DNA from 3 places in the Yersinia fenwicki genome. Region 3 is predicted to be linked to each of the others. Evidence: predicted binding sites of a transcription regulator. Region 3 holds the regulator's gene; each other region holds the start of a gene.

Region 1 (7,067 bases), 150 kb from region 3:
GTCTTCCACTTTCTCCAGACCTGCCAGGTTAATCAGCGGCCCCATGTTGACGTCTTTATCCATGCCATTGCCAACTTTCAGTTTTTTAACCTCAGCGGCCAGGCGGGTAACAAACTCGTCGTAAACGCCATCCTGAATATAGAAGCGATTGACGCAAACACACACTTGCCCGGCATTGCGGAATTTACAAGCCATGGCTCCCGCGATGGCAGCACCTAAATCGGCATCATCAAATACGATATAAGGTGCATTCCCACCTAACTCCATGGAGATTTTCTTCATGGTAGCGGCAGCATTACGCATTAAGGTCTTACCCACTTCGGTCGAACCGGTAAAGGAGATTTTGCGCACTTCAGGACTGGCCATGATGGCATCGCTGATAGCATGGGTATCACCGGCAACACCATTGAGCACTCCTGCGGGTACCCCCGCCTGCTCGGCCAATGCCAGTAATGCAAAGGCAGATAGCGGTATGTTATTGGCCGGTTTAATCAGCCCAGTACAACCTGCCGCCAGTGCTGGCCCGAGTTTGCGGGTGAGCATCGCCAGTGGGAAGTTCCATGGCGTGATAGCCGCAACCACACCGACCGGTTCACGGGTCGCCAGAATGCGGGCACCTTCCTTGGCCGGCGGAATGATTTCGCCATTGGCTCGCTTAGCCTGCTCACTAAACCATTGAATAAAGCTGGCGGCATAAGCAACCTCACCTAATGCTTCTTTCAATGGTTTACCTTGCTCAGAAACCATTATCTCGGCCAATGACTGTTGATGTTCCATTATCAACAAATACCAGCGCTGTAAAATCTCTGCTCGCTGTTTAGCGGGGGTTTTGCGCCAGGCAGGAAAAGCCTTACTGGCTGCTTTAATGGCGGCCTCGGTTTCATGTTTACCGGATTTAGCCACTTTTGCCACCAATTCACCGGTAGCAGGATTGCGGACCTCGAAAGTATCCTGCGCCTGATGCCAGGTGCCGCCAACGAAGTAACCAATATGATAAATACCGTCGCTGTGTCGCTGGGATTGTAATGGATTGCGTGATGGATTATGTGCTGACATCTTGTCGACCTCCTGCGGGAAATGATGCCCCCCATCAATGGAGGGCGAGGAAGGATAGTTCCAGATTCAGTATAGCCCTTGAAAAAGCGATGAGAACAGCTTAGCTCCTTTCGAGTATTTGCTAAATAAGCGCACTCTGATATCGGTGCAGCATGTCTGCCAGTCGTTTTACCGGTCGGGTAACAGATTCAGGTGATTGATAATCAACTAATTTCTGCTGATACTGGTCGAGTTCCTGCAATAATCTGGCGAAGTAATAACTGCGCTTCTGGGAGTTCTTCGCATTAATGACGCGATCCGCGGTGTAGCGAATTTGCTTATGGAAAGCACTCAATTCAGCATTCACCGGAACTTCCGTTTTATTGAGCCGCTGATGGGCGATAATCAAAGTTAAAGCCAGACGATACTTATCTATATCACCAGGGAACATCATCAAAAGCTGATTCAGTTGTTGATACAGCGCGGGTAAATGGTTTTCATTGCGGCGCGCTTTATTGGTGGTAAGCGCGGATACTGCACTGTAAACAAAACGATTTAACAAAGTTCTGCCGGTTCTTTCCTTAGCATTATCGCGGATCAACAACAACACAATCAGGGAAACAAAACAGCCGACAATTTGACCCAATGCGCTGTCGAGAAACAGGCTGACATTAAATTTCATCGGGTTACTCAACACCATAATATTGATAGTACTGGCTAGCGTACCAAGTGATCCCAAGCGCCGTTTTTGCACTTCGATACCAATAATAAAGGCCAACAACCCCAGGCTGATACACAGCAATAGCATACTCTGCTGCGTAGCGGGGATGATAAACATAAAGTACAACGCCCCAATGGGCAGCGCCATTATCACCCCTAGCAGGAAGTCTATCGCTACCATGCGAGGGTTAGGGGTTCGCATTGCCAGCGATGTCACCACTGCAATCATCACCATACAACCCGCACCGGATGTCCAGCCAGTCCAGAGCCAGAACAAGCCACCAATTGCTGTTGCAATACCGGTACGCAGGCCATTAATCATCGCGTGATGACCCTCAGCTGAGACATGCTTCACCGGTACCACGCCCGTTAGAATATCTTCCTCAACCAGACTAATACTGCTGTTGGTATGAATCCCCTTTGATAATAATAAATAGCGAGTTGCCGCCCCAACCCAACTACTGATGGTCGCGGGAATGTCCTCACTGTGGCTGCCACCGATAAATTGGCGCAGTTTTTTCATTCGTTGATGAATTTCAGCCGGTGTTTGTGCCGGTTCGCTCAACAGGGCTTTCAGTTCAGCGGTTAAGATATCGGGGTAATTGGCGAGCACCAGATAGGTTTCACACGCCTGGGTGATGAGTGTTAATGACTCGGTATGTAAGACCTGTAAACGGCGATTGCAGCGCTGCCAACGAGAAGATTCCATCATTAGATAGCTGCGCATCCCATTGAGTGCATTCGTATTTTTGACTAAATCATTCCAGGCACGATCGATATCGGTTTTTTCCGCTGGGCGAATACACAGTTGTAGCAGCTGATATTGATCCACTAACACCTTATCCACCAGCCGATCGATATCCTGCTTGATTGATCGCGGCGAAAACAGCAGATCAGCCATCACTGCACAGACGATCCCCAGCACAATCTCACTACAGCGCTCAACAGCAAACTGAGGGGTCAATAGCGGGGTTTCACCGGTTGTCACAATGATGATAAGCGCGGTATAGCCCGCCAAACCAAAGGCATAGGAGTTTTCGACGCGCACCAGTGAGGAGATCCAGGTACACACCCCAGCCCACAAGCAGCACAGCATCAAGGTCAAGACCGGCGCTCTGATGGTCAGAACAATTATAATCAGGCCGCCAATACAACCGATGAATGTTCCGATAATACGCAACCAGCCACGATGACGGATTGCACCAGAGAACGGTTCGCCACCGGCGGCAAAAGCCGGGCCAGCGGCCACAATCGCCGCCGTCAATACCGACCAGCGCGGTGTTTCCAATTGCAGATGGAAGCCCAGAAACAGTGCCGCCACAATGGCGAAACTAAGCTTAAAAGCAAAGCGCAGGCGGATAAAAGTCGGGCTGCTCATGTTAGCCAAACTCGCGCAGACGATGCATTAATTTCACCATCGGTGATGCCTGATTAGGGTCGAGATCCGTTGAGCCAGTAATAACCACTGTCGCGGTAGTACCTGCCGGATACGAATGCTGCTGATCTTCGCTATCTAAACGGATCTTCACCGGCACACGTTGTGCCAGTCTCACCCATTCCAGATTATTATCAATGGTCGCCAACCCTTTGCTATCCGCACTGCTACTGCTATTGGTGACCCCCGCAGAGATACTATCAACCGTGCCATGCAGAATGCGGTTGCTACCCAGCGGAGTAATTTCCGCTCGATGACCTGGCTTAACCCCTTCCAGCTTAGTCTCTTCCAAGTAGGCTAAAATATAGAAACTATCTTTTTTCACCAAAGCTACCGCCGTTGCACCACGGTTTATAAACTCTCCGGCGTGGACATTCAGGTTTGTCACCCACCCTTCGGCGGGAGCACGCACGGTGGTACGTTCCAGATCAAGTTTGGCTAAATCCCGCACCGCGACAGCTTTCGCCAATTGATGGCGCACGGTTTGTAATACGTTGTTGGACTGGTCAATCTCTTCTTGTGACATTGCCTGAATCCCCAGGCGTTGGCGTCTACCAGATTCCCGTTGTTTCTCGGCGGCTAGCGTCTGGTAATAGGCAACATCAGCTTCGGCCTCAGCCAACGCTTGTTGATAGCGCGGCTGGTCAATCACAAACAGTACTTGGCCTTTCTGCACCAGTTGGTTGTCTTTAACCGGCACATCAGTAATCAGGCCACTGACGTCAGGGGCAATAGCAACCACATCGGCGGTAAATTTTGCATCACGAGTCCAAGGCGACTCAGTATAAAAGGCCCAGACTTTGAAAATAGCCATAACAGCCAGTAAAACCACCAACAAGGTGATGCCGATGCGAATTATTTTTAATGAAAAAGTGCTCACGGCGACCTCAGGAAAAAAGACGAGATATTAAGTAAAAAAGACAACCATACAGTGCGGTATTAAATAGCGCTGGATGCCAGACAAACTCATAAATACCCGTGGGCTGCAACACACGGCGTAGAACGAAAAAAAATGCCAGCGAGAGAATCAGTTCAAGAAATATCGGCGGAAAAGAGAGACCGAAAATAACCATCACCGGAAGTAAACTCATTCTGTAAATCCTTCATGTTATAGGGTGTCGGTGAATACGCCCGGATGAATAGTCTGATACTCAGTTGAAACACATCCAATCACAGCAGCCACGACCAAAAGCACCAGCTATAAGACTGACTTATAGGTTAAACTTGATTGTTTAGTATGACTGCACTTGGACGAGACGAGGTAACACTTCGGCTACGTGGCTTTCAAATTTCGGACTGTTCTACCGACAGCAGTATATTAGCCTGCTTATTATCAAGTTATCTACAATGTGTGATCTAAATCACTTTTAAGCCAGAGTTAACAATCAACACAGAGTGAGCCATGGAAAGATTAAAACGGATGTCAGTCTTTGCCAAAGTCGTCGAATGCGGCTCCTTTACTGGTGCAGCACGGCAGTTGGCAATGAGTGTATCGTCGATAAGCCAAACGGTGTCAAAACTAGAAACCGAGTTAAATGTGAAACTGCTTAACCGCAGCACGCGACGTATTGGTCTGACGGAAGCTGGCCGAATTTATTATCAGGGATGCCGGCGTATGTTGCAGGAAGTGCAGGAAGTGCATGAGCAATTGTATGCGTTTAATAATACCCCGACCGGTACACTACGAATCGGTTGTTCTTCAACTATGGCACAAAACGTGCTGGCGACCATGACGGCTGAGATGCTGAAAGAATATCCAGGGCTTTCTGTCAATCTGGTGACAGGTATCCCTGCGCCGGATCTGATTGCTGATGGCTTGGATGTGGTGATTCGTGTCGGAGCTTTACAAGATTCAGGGCTATTCTCACGCCGCCTTGGTTCTATGCCGATGGTAGTCTGTGCGGCTAAACGTTATTTAGCACAACATGGCACACCGGAAAAACCCAGTGATATGACGAACTTCTCCTGGCTGGAATACAGTGTACGGCCAGATAGCAATTTTGAATTAATCGCACCTGAGGGTATTACCACTCAGATATCGCCACAGGGCCGCTTTGTCACCAATGATTCGCAAACCATGATCCGCTGGCTTAAAGCGGGTGCGGGCATCGCCTATGCGCCATTAATGTGGGTTATTGAGGAAATAAAACGCGGTGAGGTGGAAGTGCTATTCAAAAAATACCATTCAGACCCACGACCGGTATATGCACTATATACCGAGAAAGACAAAATGCCGCTTAAAGTCCAGGTCTGCATTGATTATTTAACCGAATACTTTAAACGCGTTGCAGAGGTATATCAGGGTTATCGATAAATACATCCGTTATTGGGCACTCAACTTGCTACTGAACTGAGCACCCAAAATACGGTGTTATCTAACAAACCTTACGCCGTACCACCTACCGTCAGATTATCCAACTTCAGGGTCGGTTGACCGACGCCAACCGGCAGACTTTGGCCTTCTTTGCCGCAGACACCGACGCCTTTATCCAGCGCCAGATCGTTACCGACCATCGAAATCTGCTGCATGGCTTCAATACCCGAACCAATCAAAGTGGCCCCTTTCACCGCGCTAGTGATTTTGCCTTTTTCGATTAAATAGGCTTCGGAGGTTGAGAATACAAACTTGCCGGAGGTGATATCCACCTGGCCGCCACCAAAGTTAGGGGCATACAGGCCATATTCCACACTGGAAATAATCTCTTCCGGTGTTGATTTACCCGCCAACATATAAGTGTTGGTCATACGCGGCATCGGCAAATGAGCATAGGATTCACGGCGGCCGTTACCGGTCGGCGCAACCCCCATCAGGCGCGCATTCAGCTTATCCTGCATATAGCCTTTCAGAATACCGTTTTCAATCAGCACGTTATATTGACCCGGCACTCCTTCATCGTCGATAGCTAATGAGCCACGGCGGCCTTGCATGGTGCCATCATCCACCACGGTACACAGCTCTGAAGCCACCAGCTTACCCATTTGCCCGCTGAATACTGAGCTGCCACGACGGTTGAAATCACCTTCCAAGCCATGGCCTACTGCTTCGTGCAACAACACGCCCGGCCAACCTGCGCCCAGCACCACCGGCATGGCACCAGCAGGTGCTGCGATCGCGGACAGATTCACCAGCGCCATCCGCACCGCTTCATTGGCAAAGTTATCGGCACGCACTTCACCATCCACCGTTTCCAGGAAGTAGTCATAGCCGAAACGACCACCACCACCGCTGGCACCGCGTTCACGTTTGCCGTTATCTTCCACTAATACGCTGACTGACAGGCGCACCAGTGGGCGTACATCTGCCGCCAGTGTACCGTCGGTGGCGGCGACCAGGATTTGCTCATACACGCCGGTCAGGCTGGCGCTCACTTCCTGCACCCGCTTATCAGCAGCACGCGCGACTTTATCTACGCGATGCAATAGAGCGATTTTGTCTTCACGCGACAGACTTTGCAGCGGATCAAGCAGCGGATACAGTGCTTGATGGCGAATCTCACCCAAGGTATGCACTTTGCCATTGCCAATATCACGCACAATACTACGTGCGGCATGAGCGCTTTGCTGTAAAGCATTCAGAGTGATTTGGTCTGCATAGGCAAAACCGGTTTTTTCACCGCTGACAGCGCGCACACCTACACCCTGATCAATATTGTAAGAGCCATCTTTGATGATGCTGTCTTCCAACACCCAGGCCTCGTGGTAGCTGGACTGGAAATACAGATCAGCATAATCGAGGCGGCGCTCAGCCAACTGCCCCAATACTGAGAACAAGTCCTGATGGTTCAGCTTGTTAGCAGCGAGTAACTGCTCACTGACAAACGAGAGGCTCATAGTTTTCACTCTTATTTAGATGATTGTTTTGAATCAGATAATGGTG
Region 2 (7,067 bases), 890 kb from region 3:
TTATCCGCTGGGAAGGCAATGAATTGGAACTGGAAATCCACTGTTCCAAAGGCACCTATATTCGTACCATTATTGATGATTTAGGTGAATTACTGGGTTGCGGCGCACATGTGAGTTATCTGCGTCGGTTGCAAGTGGCGACTTATCCAAGTGACCGTATGGTGACATTGGAACAGTTGACTGCAATCGTTGAAACAGCGCAAGCAGAAGAGCGGTCACCAAACGTTGAACTGGATGCGTTGCTATTACCAATGGATAGCGCGGTGTTAAACTTCCCTGAAGTCAATCTGTTACCTGCTGTTGCGGCCTATGTGAAACAAGGGCAACCAGTACATGTAGCGGGAGCACCTGGTGAAGGGATGGTTCGCATCACTGAAGGTGAAGAGCGTAATTTCATTGGTATCGGCACGATTGCTGAAGATGGCCGTGTTGCTCCGAAACGCTTGGTTGTTGAATATGTGGATGGTGCAAACCCTGTTGTAGCAGGTGTAATAGCAGGAAACACACAGTAGGCCACAAGGCCTTCCTTGCGATCCCGCAGTTCAAAGAGTAGAATAGTGCGGCTTACATATTGGGTTGCTGAATTAGAGATCGGCGCCTGTCTTAATTTATCTATATATTTGGAGTTGTATCATGTCTCTAAGTGTTGAAGCGAAAGCTAAAATCGTTGCTGACTTCGGTCGCGATGCCAATGACACCGGTTCAAGCGAAGTTCAGGTTGCTCTGTTGACTGCTCAAATTAACCATTTGCAAGGTCATTTCTCCGAGCACAAAAAAGATCACCACAGTCGTCGTGGTCTGCTGCGTATGGTATCCACGCGTCGTAAGCTGCTGGACTACCTGAAGCGTAAAGATGTAGCGAGTTATGTTTCCCTGATCGAACGTCTGGGTCTGCGTCGCTAAGTCTGCGAGTTTCGGGAGAAAGGGGCCAAATTGGCCCCTTTTTTCTAAGAAGCAATGATAAAATACGTTAGTATATTGTTGTTGTTCTATAAGATTTGTATGCCCAATAGATTTCGAGATGTAGGAAGGCGGCAAGCGAAAGAGTCCCAATGAGCTTACATAAGTAAGTGATTTGGGTGATTGAACGCGGCCAACACATCAACATCTTGAAAGATGACGGGTATAAATAGGATCTTCCGGTGCAGAGGTTCGCGCGGCTAATGAGAGACTTTAACTTATGGGAGTTAAGGGTTGTCATTAGTCGCGAGGATGCAGTGTGAAGGTATGAGTAACAGGTGGATGAGATCGTCAATACGATCCGGCACCGCATAGTATAAGGATACTATTTTGCTGACTCCGATTATTCGTAAATTCCAGTACGGCCAACATACCGTTACCATTGAAACTGGCATGATGGCTCGCCAGGCGACTGCTGCCGTTATGATCAGCATGGATGACACCGCAGTATTCGTTACTGTTGTTGGCCAAAAGAAAGCTAAACCAGGCCAGAGTTTCTTCCCTCTGACTGTTAACTATCAGGAGCGTACCTACGCTGCTGGTCGTATACCAGGTAGCTTCTTCCGTCGTGAAGGTCGCCCAAGTGAAGGCGAAACACTGACTTCCCGTCTGATTGACCGTCCGATTCGCCCACTGTTCCCAGACAGCTTCCTGAATGAAGTTCAGGTTATTGCGACTGTTGTTTCTGTTAACCCACAAGTTAACCCAGACATCGTGGCACTGATTGGTGCATCAGCTGCGCTGAGCCTGTCAGGTATTCCATTCAACGGCCCAATCGGTGCTGCTCGTGTTGGTTTTATCAACGATCAGTATGTGCTGAACCCAACCACTGATGAACTGAAAGAAAGCCGTCTGGACTTGGTTGTTGCCGGTACTGCGGGTGCAGTATTGATGGTTGAATCAGAAGCAGACATCTTGTCTGAAGATCAAATGTTGGGCGCGGTTGTGTTCGGCCACGAACAACAGCAAGTTGTGATTGAGAATATCAACGCTTTGGTTGCTGAAGCGGGCAAACCTAAGTGGGATTGGCATGCTGAGCCCGTAAACGAAGTGCTGCATGCGCGCGTTGCTGAGCTGGCTGCTGCACGTCTGGGTGATGCTTATCGCATTACCGAGAAACAAGAGCGCTATACTCAAGTTGATGCTATCAAAGCTGATGTAACTGAAGCACTGTTGGCGCAAGACGATACATTAGATGCTGCGGAAATTCAGGATATCTTAGGTAGCGTTGAGAAAGATGTAGTTCGTAGCCGTGTACTGCGCGGCGAACCGCGTATCGATGGTCGCGAAAAAGACATGATCCGTGGTCTGGATGTGCGTACTGGCGTGTTGCCACGTACCCACGGTTCTGCGTTGTTCACCCGTGGTGAAACTCAGGCGCTGGTTACAGCAACACTGGGTACTGCTCGTGACGCACAAAATATTGATGAGCTGATGGGTGAGCGTACTGACTCATTCCTGCTACACTATAATTTCCCTCCATATTCTGTTGGTGAAACAGGTATGGTTGGCTCACCGAAACGTCGCGAGATTGGCCATGGTCGTCTGGCGAAACGTGGTGTGTTGGCAGTGATGCCAAGCCCGAGCGAGTTCCCTTACACTGTGCGTGTGGTTTCTGAAATCACCGAGTCTAACGGTTCTTCCTCAATGGCTTCTGTTTGTGGTGCTTCTCTGGCCCTGATGGACGCAGGTGTGCCGATTAAAGCCGCTGTTGCCGGTATTGCAATGGGTCTGGTTAAAGAAGATGAAAACTTTGTTGTTCTGTCTGACATTCTGGGTGACGAAGATCACTTGGGCGACATGGACTTTAAAGTAGCCGGTAGCCGTGACGGTATCACCGCACTGCAAATGGACATTAAAATTGAAGGTATCACCCGCGAAATCATGCAGGTGGCTCTGAACCAGGCTAAGGGTGCGCGTCTGCACATTCTGGGTGTTATGGAACAGGCTATCAGCACACCGCGCGGCGATATCTCTGAGTTTGCTCCACGTATCTACACCATGAAAATCAATCCTGAAAAAATCAAGGATGTGATCGGTAAAGGCGGTTCTGTGATTCGTGCGCTGACTGATGAAACTGGCACCACCATTGAAATCGAAGATGATGGTACCATTAAGATTGCAGCAACTGACGGCGACAAAGCGAAACATGCTATCCGTCGTATCGAAGAGATTACTGCTGAAATCGAAGTGAACCGTATCTATGCGGGTAAAGTTACCCGTATCGTTGATTTCGGTGCATTTGTTGCCATCGGTGGCGGTAAAGAAGGCTTGGTACATATTTCTCAAATCGCTGACAAGCGTGTTGATAAAGTGACTGATTACCTACAAATGGGTCAGGAAGTACCAGTTAAAGTTATCGAAGTTGATCGTCAAGGCCGTATTCGTCTAAGCATGAAAGAAGCCACGACTCCTGATGCAGAAGCACCGGCACCAGAAGCAGCAGAGTAATTAGTATTCCACAGCTCCTTACTCATGAGTGAGGAGCTGTGTTATCTCGAGGGCAGGATGCTCTTGTGTTAAACAAATGGATGAAAGGATATTTATCCAATGTTTGTCTTCGGGAGTAGGAAATGAAGCCTTTCTTGCGCTGGTGTTACGTTGTGACAGCACTCATGCTGGCAGGATGCAGCAACCATGATTGGCGTAAAGACGAGGTATTGGCAATCCCGTTGCAACCTACGTTGCAGCAGGAAGTGATTCTGGCTCGCATGGAACAAATCCTTGCAAGTCGGGCACTTACGGATGATGAGCGCGCACAGCTTTTATATGAGCGCGGAGTGCTGTATGATAGCCTCGGGCTGCGGGCACTAGCGCGAAATGATTTTTCGCAAGCGTTAGCTATTCGTCCTGATATGCCAGAAGTTTTTAACTATCTGGGGATTTACTTAACGCAGGCAGGCAATTTTGATGCTGCCTATGAAGCGTTTGATTCTGTACTAGAGCTTGATCCAACTTACAATTACGCGCGTTTAAACCGGGGTATCGCTCTGTATTATGGCGGTCGACTTCCGTTAGCGCAGGATGATCTGCAGGCGTTTTATCAAGACGATCCAAATGATCCCTTCCGTTCGTTGTGGCTGTATCTGGTGGAAAGAGAAATCGATCCCAAGACAGCGGCAGTAGCGTTACAACAGCGCTATGAAAAATCGGACAGAGGGCAATGGGGATGGAATATTGTCGAATTCTACCTAGGCACGATCAGCGAAAAAACGCTGATGGAAAGGCTTAAGGTAGATGCAACGGATAACACTTCGCTCGCTGAGCATCTCAGTGAAACTGACTTCTATTTAGGTAAACATTACCTAAGTCTGGGGGACAAGAACACCGCTTCGGCGCTGTTCAAACTGACGGTAGCTAACAACGTTCATAACTTTGTTGAGCACCGCTATGCATTGTTGGAATTGGCGCTTTTGGGCCAAGAACAAGACGACCTATCGGAATCGGACCAGCAATAGCTGACGAACAACTATTAGCCTGACTACCTTGGTTTTTGCCAACGTTAATCACCCTAACAGGTGATGGCCTTTTTGTTCGTTTTATAATCTAATTTGAGCCGGTTCACACTTTTCAATGAAAATGACTGAAAATTTTCTCGACGAGTTATGTAGACTGGCTGCCATTATTAATGAGGCACGTGTACATGACTACTGAGCTTGAAACCTCTTTTGCTGATCTGGGGCTGTCCGCTCCAATTCTTTCTGCTCTGACTGATCTTGGTTATGAAAAACCATCTCCTATCCAGTTGGAATGTATCCCACACCTGTTGAACGGCCGTGATGTTCTCGGCATGGCGCAAACCGGTAGTGGCAAAACAGCCGCATTTGGTCTGCCGCTGTTACACAACATTGATCCAAGCCTGAAAGCACCACAAGTGTTAGTACTGGCTCCAACTCGTGAGTTGGCTATTCAAGTTGCTGAAGCATTATCTAGCTTCTCTAAACATATGAACGGCGTTAACGTGGTAGCCCTGTATGGTGGCCAGCGTTATGACGTTCAATTACGCGCTTTGCGCCAGGGGCCACAAGTTGTTGTTGGTACCCCAGGTCGTCTGTTAGATCACCTGAAACGCGGTACTCTTAACTTGTCCAACCTGAGTGGTTTAGTGTTGGATGAAGCAGATGAAATGCTGCGCATGGGCTTTATCGAAGACGTGGAAAATATTCTGGCGCAGATCCCGGCTGAACATCAGACCGCGCTGTTCTCTGCCACTATGCCAGAAGCGATTCGTCGTATTACCCGTCGCTTTATGAAAGAGCCACAGGAAGTTCGCATTCAGTCTAGCATGACTACCCGTCCTGATATCAGCCAGAGCTATTGGGTTGTAGACGGTGTTCGTAAAAACGATGCATTGGTTCGTTTCTTGGAAGCTGAAGATTTTGACGCTGCTATCATTTTCGTTCGTACCAAAAACGCGACGCTGGAAGTGGCTGAAGCTTTGGAACGTAGCGGTTATAACAGCGCTGCATTGAATGGTGATATGAACCAGGCTGCACGTGAGCAGACTCTGGAACGCCTGAAAAATGGTCGTTTAGATATTCTGATTGCAACTGATGTTGCGGCTCGTGGTTTGGACGTTGAGCGCATCAGCTTGGTTGTAAACTACGATATCCCTATGGATTCAGAGTCTTACGTTCATCGTATCGGTCGTACTGGTCGTGCTGGCCGTGCAGGTCGTGCATTACTGTTCGTTGATAGACGTGAACGTCGTCTGTTGCAGAACATTGAACGCACTATGAAGATGACTATCCCACCAGTCCAATTGCCAAACGCCGAATTACTGGGCGAACGTCGCTTAGCCAAATTCGCGGCTAAAGTTGGCCAACAGCTGGAAAGCAGTGATTTGGATATGTACCGTGCGTTGTTGGCTAAGCTGCAACCAGAAGAAGGGTTTGATATTGAAACTCTGGCTGCTGCACTGCTGAAAATGGCACAGGGCGAACGTCCTCTGATCTTGCCGCCAGAAGCTCCGCGTCGTCCACAGCGTGAATTCAATACTCGCGATGACCGTGGTAGTGATCGCGGTCGTGATCGTAATGACAGCCGTCGTGAACCTCGTTCAGACAGCCGTGACGGTGGCGAACGTCCAGCACGTCGCGAACGTCGTGATGTTGGTGAGATGGAACTGTACCGTATTGAAGTTGGCCGCGATGATGGTGTTGAAGTTCGTCATATCGTTGGCGCTATCGCTAACGAAGGTGATATCAGCAGCCGTTATATCGGTAACATCAAGCTGTTTGCTTCGCATTCAACTATCGAGCTGCCGAAAGGTATGCCGGGCGAAATGTTATCTCACTTCACTCGTACCCGTATTCTGAACAAACCGCTGAACATGCAGTTGTTGGGTGATGCACAGCCGCATGAACGCCGTGAGCGTCCTGCTGGCGGTAACGGTGGTGGTGAGCGTCGTGGTGGTGGTCGTTCATTCGGTGGCGAGCGTCGTGATGGTGCTGCTGGTGCTCCTCCTCGTCGTTCATTCGGTAGCGACCGTGCTCCAGCCGGTGCTGGCGAACAGCGTCGTGGCAATCGTGATGGTCAGCGTTCAGCTGCACCACGTCGTGATGATGCCGCAGCGCCTGCCGCACCCGCTCGTCGTCGTTTCGGTGACGCATAAGCCTTAATCATCCTTGATGATTAAACATAAAAACCAGCCCTCGGGCTGGTTTTTTTATCTCTAATCTATTTACCTACAATAGATTAGCAGTGCTCCCCAGCTTGCAAGTCTTGTTGCAGACTGGCAACTATCTCAAATGAAGATAATCTCGCCTGGTGATCAAAGATCTGACCATTCACCATTAACTCATCAGCTTGAGTTTCACGCAATAACGACTGAAGCCCGTGTCGGACTTTACTCTTATCACCAATAATGGACAGTCGCAGCGCTTGATCAATACCAAACTGTTCGGCTGGCGAGAAGATTTTCTCCATATCTTCGACTGGCGGAGGAAGCTGCCCCGGAGTGCCACGGCGCAGATTGACAAACTGCTGCTGCATCGAGGTAAACAAGAAACGGGCATCACGCTCGCTGTCTGCGGCGACGACATTCACACACACAATCGCATAAGGTTTCGGCCATTGAGCGGAGGGTTTGAAGTTTTCGCGGTACA
Region 3 (7,067 bases):
CCAAAGATGATCCATTCATGACGGCCGAGGTCATCCCGAATCTACGCGAGTTACCGGACAATATTGATTATCAGTTAACGGAGCATGGCGGCCATGTCGGTTTTGTCAGTGGCTCATTAAAACATCCACAAATGTGGTTGGAACAACGTATTCCAGCCTGGCTTTCCCCCTATTTGGAGCAACAGTCATGATCATCCCCTGGCAGCAAGTCGACAGCGAAACGCTGGATAATCTGCTGGAAGCCTTTGTGCTACGTGAAGGCACGGACTACGGCGAACATGAGCGGTCATTGGCACAAAAAGTCGAAGACGTGCGCCGTCAATTAGCCAGTGGTGAGGCCGTATTAGTTTGGTCAGAGTTACACGAAACCATCAATATCATGCCGCGCGGTGCCTTTCGTGCCGGAGCCGAAGAGCAACCATAACCCCTGCGTTGTCACCCTATTCTCTAAGTAAAATCAGGGTGACAAGCCGGGCACTTTGCCCTAAAAATACCCATTAACAAGAAAAAATAGACCGTTTAAGCCCGCCCACTGAGGATCTCACCCCATGGAGTTACAGCTAATATGTCAATTAAACATCCGGTTATAGCCGTCACCGGCTCAAGTGGCGCAGGGACAACCACCACCAGTCTGGCATTTCGCAAAATTTTTCAGCAATTGAATATCCGCGCAGCGCAGATTGAAGGTGACAGCTTCCATCGTTATACCCGTCCTGAAATGGATACCGTCATCCGTAAGGCACGGGATCAAGGCCGACATATTAGCTATTTTGGCCCAGAAGCCAATGACTTTGGTCAGTTAGAAGAGAGTGTGTCGCAATACGGCGAGCATGGAACCGGGCGCTCACGTAAGTATCTCCATACCTATGATGAAGCCGTGCCCTATAACCAGATCCCAGGCACATTCACCCCTTGGGAGGCGTTGCCGGAACCCACTGATGTGCTGTTTTATGAAGGTCTGCACGGCGGGGTCGTGACCGAACATCATGATGTCGCAAAACATGTCGACTTGCTGGTCGGCGTGGTACCGATAGTCAACCTGGAGTGGATTCAGAAATTAGTCCGTGATACCGGCGAGCGCGGCCATTCCCGTGAAGCGGTCATGGATTCGGTGGTGCGATCTATGGACGACTACATTAATTACATTACGCCACAGTTCTCACGCACCCATATTAACTTCCAACGTGTTCCGACGGTTGATACCTCAAATCCGTTTGCCGCCAAAGCCATTCCGTCACTGGATGAAAGTTTTGTCGTCATTCATTTCAGAGGTTTGGATCAAATCGATTTCCCCTACTTGCTCGCAATGTTGCAAGGGTCGTTTATTTCCAATATCAATACATTGGTCGTACCCGGCGGGAAGATGGGGCTGGCAATGGAGCTGATTATGGCACCGTTGGTGCAGCAATTGCTGGAAGGTAAAAAAATCGGTTAATCCTTCGTCCTTGAAGCCGCAGTAAAGCAATTGCTGGAAAGAAAAAATAATTTGACGCTATCCCAACCCAAAGTAGTTGGGGCTGCAGGTAGGCGGCAAGCGAACTCATCCCGATGAGCTTACATAAGTAAGTGATTCGGGTGAGCGAGTGCAGCTAACAACCCTGCAGCTTCAAATACGAAGGGGTTAATTACGCGATGTCACGGATTTCAAAACTATGGGTAATGGTCGCCGCTTTCCCCAACATTAAAGAAACCGAGCAATACTTCTCGGCCGAGAGTTCAACCGCGCGCTCAACGATTTTATCCGTCAGGCCTTTGCCACTGACAATAAAATGCAGGTTAATTTGCGTAAACAGGCGCGGAGCTTCTTCCCGGCGCTGGGACGTTAACGTCACTTCGCAATCGCGCACATCGTTACGCCCTTTCTGTAAGATAGAAACGACATCAATTGCACTACAGCCACCGGCCGACATTAACAACATTTCCATCGGACTTGGCGCTTTGTCTCCAGCATTCCCATCCATTAAAATTTGATGACCTGAAGCGGACTCACCTAAAAATGTTAGCCCTTCAACCCACTTTACACGTGCCTGCATAACTCTTGCTCCCGGTTAAATTTTCCGATTCAGACTACGCTTTCATTTACAAACTGGCAATGTAACCCGATGTTCATCATGCTGAAGCGATACAACACAAGACACTAGCCTCATCCTGTGCTACAAACAGAACCGAAAGTATTGTTTTTAGAATTAAATAGGGTAGCTTCTCAATACTCAGTGAAGGGTTTCTATCCGGTACGTATCTTGGCTATACCTTTCGGCAGTTGAGCAAATTAATATGCTAAGAGAAAGTGTATTTTATAAGCACGCCGTACAGGGAACTCTGAGCCCTGTTAAGTTAGGCAGCGATAACAACAGAGGATAACAGCGAATGGTTCTCGGCAAGCCACAAACAGACCCGACTCTCGAATGGTTCCTGTCTCATTGCCATATCCACAAATATCCATCGAAGAGTACGCTAATTCACCAAGGTGAAAAGGCCGAAACGCTTTACTACATCGTGAAAGGCTCCGTTGCGGTGCTTATCAAAGATGAAGAAGGTAAAGAGATGATTCTCTCCTATCTAAATCAGGGAGATTTCATCGGCGAACTTGGATTATTTGAAGAAGGCCAAGAACGTAGTGCCTGGGTCAGAGCAAAAACTGCCTGTGAAGTGGCTGAAATTTCTTACAAAAAATTCCGCCAGTTAATTCAGGTCAATCCAGATATCTTGATGCGCCTGTCTTCACAAATGGCGAATCGCTTACAGATAACATCTGAGAAAGTGGGTAACCTTGCTTTCCTTGATGTGACTGGACGCATTGCACAAACGCTGCTTAATCTGGCAAAACAACCTGATGCCATGACCCACCCAGATGGGATGCAGATAAAGATTACTCGCCAGGAAATTGGTCAAATAGTTGGCTGCTCCCGCGAAACTGTGGGGCGGATACTAAAAATGCTGGAAGATCAAAATCTGATCTCCGCACACGGTAAAACGATTGTCGTTTACGGCACTCGTTAATTCCCTATAAACCGGTGCCGCTACCTCGGCACCGGTTTTCTTCATTTATACCCGTTATACTTCAAGCTGCATGTGTGTTGGTTGCTTTCATTACTCGGCCCGTCCATGGGCCTCGCCTCTTCGAGGCCGCTGCAAACAGTGTTCAAATCGGTTCCAGATCGATTTGTCACCCCAGTCACTTACTGGTTGTTGAGCTTACAGTAAGTAGACTCTTGGGAATTTGCTCAATTGCCGCCTTCCTGCAACTCGAATTATTTAGGGTATTATTTTGTGTAATTAATAAATTTCTGGGCCTATATGAAATGGCAACGGCTTATTTATCATCCTGAAGTTAATTATGCGCTCCGCCAAACACTGGTTCTCTGCTTACCGGCGGCGTTGGGATTTGCCTTTGGTGAATTGCGGCTGGGGTTGATGTTCTCTCTGATACCGGCCTGTTGTAATATTGCTTCGCTCGATACTCCCCATCAATATTTCTTCCGGCGGCTGATTGTCGGCGGAACGCTCTTTACTTTCAGTAGTTTTCTGACTCAACAATTACTGCTGTGGGATATCCCATTGCCGGTAGTGATGCTTGGTCTCGCATTAATGTTGGGGGTAAGTGGTGCCATCAGCCAGCTCAATGGCCGGCTGCTCCCAGCCGCATTGATCGCCGCGATTTTCAGTCTCAGCATGGTAGGTCGTGCGCCTATTTGGCAAGCACCATTGATGTGTGCTGTGGGGACCCTCTGGTACGGGGTATTTACCTGGCTATGGTTTCGGTTATGTAAAGACCAACCCATCCGCGAACCACTGAGTCAGCTTTACCATCTGTTGGCCGATTATTGCGATGCTGCGTACTCTTTGCTCCGTCAGCGCCAGAAAGCGGAAAAGATGATGCAAGCCCTGCTGGATAGACAGCAAGGCATTATGGATAAAATTAACCAACTTTATCAACAGTTTAACCTGCTACACAATGCCACCCAAAAAGAGCAAAAGCGGCTACTGATTCTCTTCCAGATGGCGCTTGATTTGCAGGAACATATCACTGCGGCGATGAATCAGTCAGAAAAGGCGGAAGAACTGATAGAGCAAAGTTCGATAGAGGCCATCCTTGAGCGTAATATGCAGATTATCTCAACACAAATGCGCACCATCGCCGATAATATTCTCTATCACCACCGCGCGAAGACTCATTTCAGTGCCGGTGATGCTCTGGTCGAGCTGGAAGAAGTTGCCCAGCAACATCCAGATAATCCGGTGGCACAATTCTGCTATTACCATATCAGCCACATTATCCAGATTCTGAGTGACCAGCGCCCGCAATATGAACGCGATTTGATGTGCAACCAACTACCTCAACCATTCTGGCCCGCACTTGTCAGCTATTTATCATTTAAATCCAGTGCATTGCGTGATGCAGGCCGCATGGGCGTGACGCTGGCAGCAGGTAGTTATGTCGGTAGTCTGATCCATCTGCCTAAACCTTATTGGATTTTACTCACCATCATGCTGGTGACGCAGAACGGCTATAACGCCACTAAAATTCGGATTCACCACCGAGCTCTAGGTACTCTGATTGGGTTGTTACTTGCAGCGGCCCTACTGCATTTTCAAATGCCGGAAGGGACTACGCTGAGCATCATGTTGCTCATCACACTGGTCGCCTATCTGGTTCAACGCAAAAACTATGGCTGGTCAGTCATCTTTAGAACCATCACTACAGTGTATATCTTGCAGTTATTGACCGGAGAGGGTGCCGACTTTTTAGTTCCACGATTGCTGGATACCTTAATCGGCTGTGCATTAGCCTTCGCCAGCGCACTATGGTTGTGGCCACAGTGGCAAAGCGGTTTGCTACGAAAGAATGCGCATCAAGCACTAGAGAGTTATCAGAAGATTCTACGCATCCTACTGAAACCAAACCCAGATATTGGGCAGCTCGCCTATGAACGCATTCAGGTGAACAAAGCCAGCAATGCTGTTCTGAGTTCACTCAATCAGGCCATGCAGGAACCAGGATTTAACTCAAAATATTTAGCCGACATGCGCCTATGGGCCACCCATAGCGAGCTTATTGTTGGGCATATCAATGAGATGACTATCCTGACTCGCGCCTATCCATTAGAAGAATCACCGCTGGAATCAGATAAACACCACATTCAGCTGACTGTAAAATTGGCGGAAGAATATTTACAGCTTTGTGAGATGGCGATTCAGCAATGCCAGCAACGGCTGGAGTCGGATAATAGTGAGGGGAATAACGATTTTGTTCAAATGTCAGATATCAACCCTGATACACAAATATCTGAATCGGAACGCAATTTACGACGCATCTTGTCACATCTCAGCGTAATGCATACCGTTTCATCTCTGGCATGGCAGCAACAACCGCACCACGGTATTTGGCGTCGGGGCAAGTAACAGAGAAGCGCCTAAAGTGGAGAGGTTAAAATCTCTCCACGGGCTTATTTACCCTTGCACCAGGCTAGCAATCACATGTTCCAAACGCGCCATACCTTGCTGAATATCTTCTTGCTCAATCACCAGCGAAGGTGCTAATCGCAACACATCTGGCCCGGCATTGAGGATCATCAAGCCATTCGCTGCCGCGGCTGTCAGGAACTCGCGCGCGCGCCCCTGGTATTGCGGTGCTAATTCAGCGCCAATCAATAGCCCCATGCCGCGGATATCACTGAACACATGATACTTGTTATTGATATCTTGCAGAGCTTGCACAAATAGGCCGTGGCGCTGTTCAATACCATTAAGTACCTCAGGGGTGTTAATGACATCCAGCGCGGCTTCTGCAACCGCACAGGCGAGAGGATTGCCGCCATAGGTGGTGCCATGCGTGCCTACCGCCATCACCGATGCAATTTCCTCTGTGGTCAGCATCGCACTGACAGGGAACCCGCCCCCCAGAGCTTTAGCTGTCGTGAGGATATCTGGCGTCACACCATAATGCATGTAGGTAAACAGCTTACCGCTGCGCCCCATACCGCTTTGCACTTCATCAAATACCAACAGCGCTTTATGTTGATCACAAAGCGCACGAACCCCTTGTAGGAACTCAGGCGTGGCAGCAGTAATCCCACCTTCACCCTGAATAGGCTCCAGCACGACTGCACAAGTGTGGTCGTCCATGACGGCTTTTACCGCCGCCAGATCATTAAATGGCACGTGGATAATATCCGCCGGTTTTGGGCCAAACCCATCGGAATACTTTGGCTGCCCACCAACAGATACAGTAAACAGCGTGCGCCCATGAAATGCATTATGGAACGCAATGATTTTAGTTTTATAAGGACTATGGCGTTCAATGGCGTAATGACGCGCTAACTTAAACGCCGCCTCATTCGCCTCACCACCCGAGTTGGCGAAAAACACCCGATCGGCAAAGGTTGCTGCAATCAGTTTCTGCGCCAAACGCAGTGCTGGCTCATTGGTAAATACATTACTGGTATGCCATAACATTTCACCTTGCTGATGCAATGCTGCCACCAGTGCAGGATGGCAATGACCCAATGCAGTAACCGCAATTCCACCTGCAAAATCAATGTATTCCGTACCTTGTTGATCCCACACGCGGCTACCTTTCCCTTTTACCGGGATAAACTGCGCAGGCGCATAAACAGGCAAAATAACCTGATCAAATGTACTGCGAGTTACTGCTAACTTATCTGCCATTACGCTGTCCATCCTAATAAACCATTGAGCTGCCAATTTATGACACGTGAAAATATAATCATAAAATATGCATAAAAAATCATAACCAAGCAAACAAAAAATCAACCAATGGACAAAGTAGATCTCAACAGATTAATTTTTAAGGAAATTATCTAATAATTGATGGCCTTGCTCGCTAAGAATGCTCTCCGGATGAAACTGCACCCCTTCCAGTGGCAAGGTGCGATGGCGGATACCCATAATCTCATCCATCACTCCGTCCTGCTCTGTCCATGCGGTCAGTTCAAAACAATCAGGCAATGAATCGGCGGCAATCACTAAAGAATGATAACGGGTAACCGTTAGCGGCTGATTAAGCCCACAGAAAACACCCTGCCCACTGTGGCGAATTGCTGTCG

The links. Region 3 encodes CRP, which controls carbon source genes, mostly activating them, when cyclic AMP is high. Its sites were predicted from a motif close to ATGTGANNNNNNTCACAT; they were not measured.
Region 1: aaeR (HTH-type transcriptional activator AaeR) is a predicted target of CRP. The motif match lies at 4,540-4,557, and genes of this name have one in related genera.
Region 2: yrbN (protein YrbN) is a predicted target of CRP. The motif match lies at 4,510-4,527, and genes of this name have one in related genera.

The regions. Positions count from the first base shown of each region.
Region 1 is NZ_CP170755.1:417,682-424,748, reverse strand. It holds gene ACF3VQ_RS01870 (NAD-dependent succinate-semialdehyde dehydrogenase) at 1-1,056, opposite strand, end outside; gene aaeB (p-hydroxybenzoic acid efflux pump subunit AaeB) at 1,178-3,133, opposite strand; gene aaeA (p-hydroxybenzoic acid efflux pump subunit AaeA) at 3,135-4,070, opposite strand; gene aaeX (p-hydroxybenzoic acid efflux pump operon protein AaeX) at 4,078-4,281, opposite strand; gene aaeR (HTH-type transcriptional activator AaeR) at 4,593-5,504, shown strand; gene tldD (metalloprotease TldD) at 5,576-7,021, opposite strand; gene nit1 (deaminated glutathione amidase) at 7,033-7,067, opposite strand, start outside.
Region 2 is NZ_CP170755.1:4,096,791-4,103,857, reverse strand. It holds gene truB (tRNA pseudouridine(55) synthase TruB) at 1-512, shown strand, start outside; gene rpsO (30S ribosomal protein S15) at 634-903, shown strand; gene pnp (polyribonucleotide nucleotidyltransferase) at 1,291-3,411, shown strand; gene nlpI (lipoprotein NlpI) at 3,534-4,418, shown strand; gene yrbN (protein YrbN) at 4,534-4,614, shown strand; gene ACF3VQ_RS18535 (DEAD/DEAH family ATP-dependent RNA helicase) at 4,604-6,574, shown strand; gene ACF3VQ_RS18530 (luciferase-like monooxygenase) at 6,658-7,067, opposite strand, start outside.
Region 3 is NZ_CP170755.1:266,900-273,966, reverse strand. It holds gene ACF3VQ_RS01105 (hydrolase) at 1-191, shown strand, start outside; gene ACF3VQ_RS01100 (YheU family protein) at 188-424, shown strand; gene ACF3VQ_RS01095 (phosphoribulokinase) at 566-1,435, shown strand; gene ACF3VQ_RS01090 (OsmC family protein) at 1,626-2,033, opposite strand; gene crp (cAMP-activated global transcriptional regulator CRP) at 2,368-3,000, shown strand; gene ACF3VQ_RS01080 (YccS/YhfK family putative transporter) at 3,298-5,403, shown strand; gene ACF3VQ_RS01075 (aspartate aminotransferase family protein) at 5,452-6,669, opposite strand; gene ACF3VQ_RS01070 (aminodeoxychorismate synthase component II) at 6,802-7,067, opposite strand, start outside.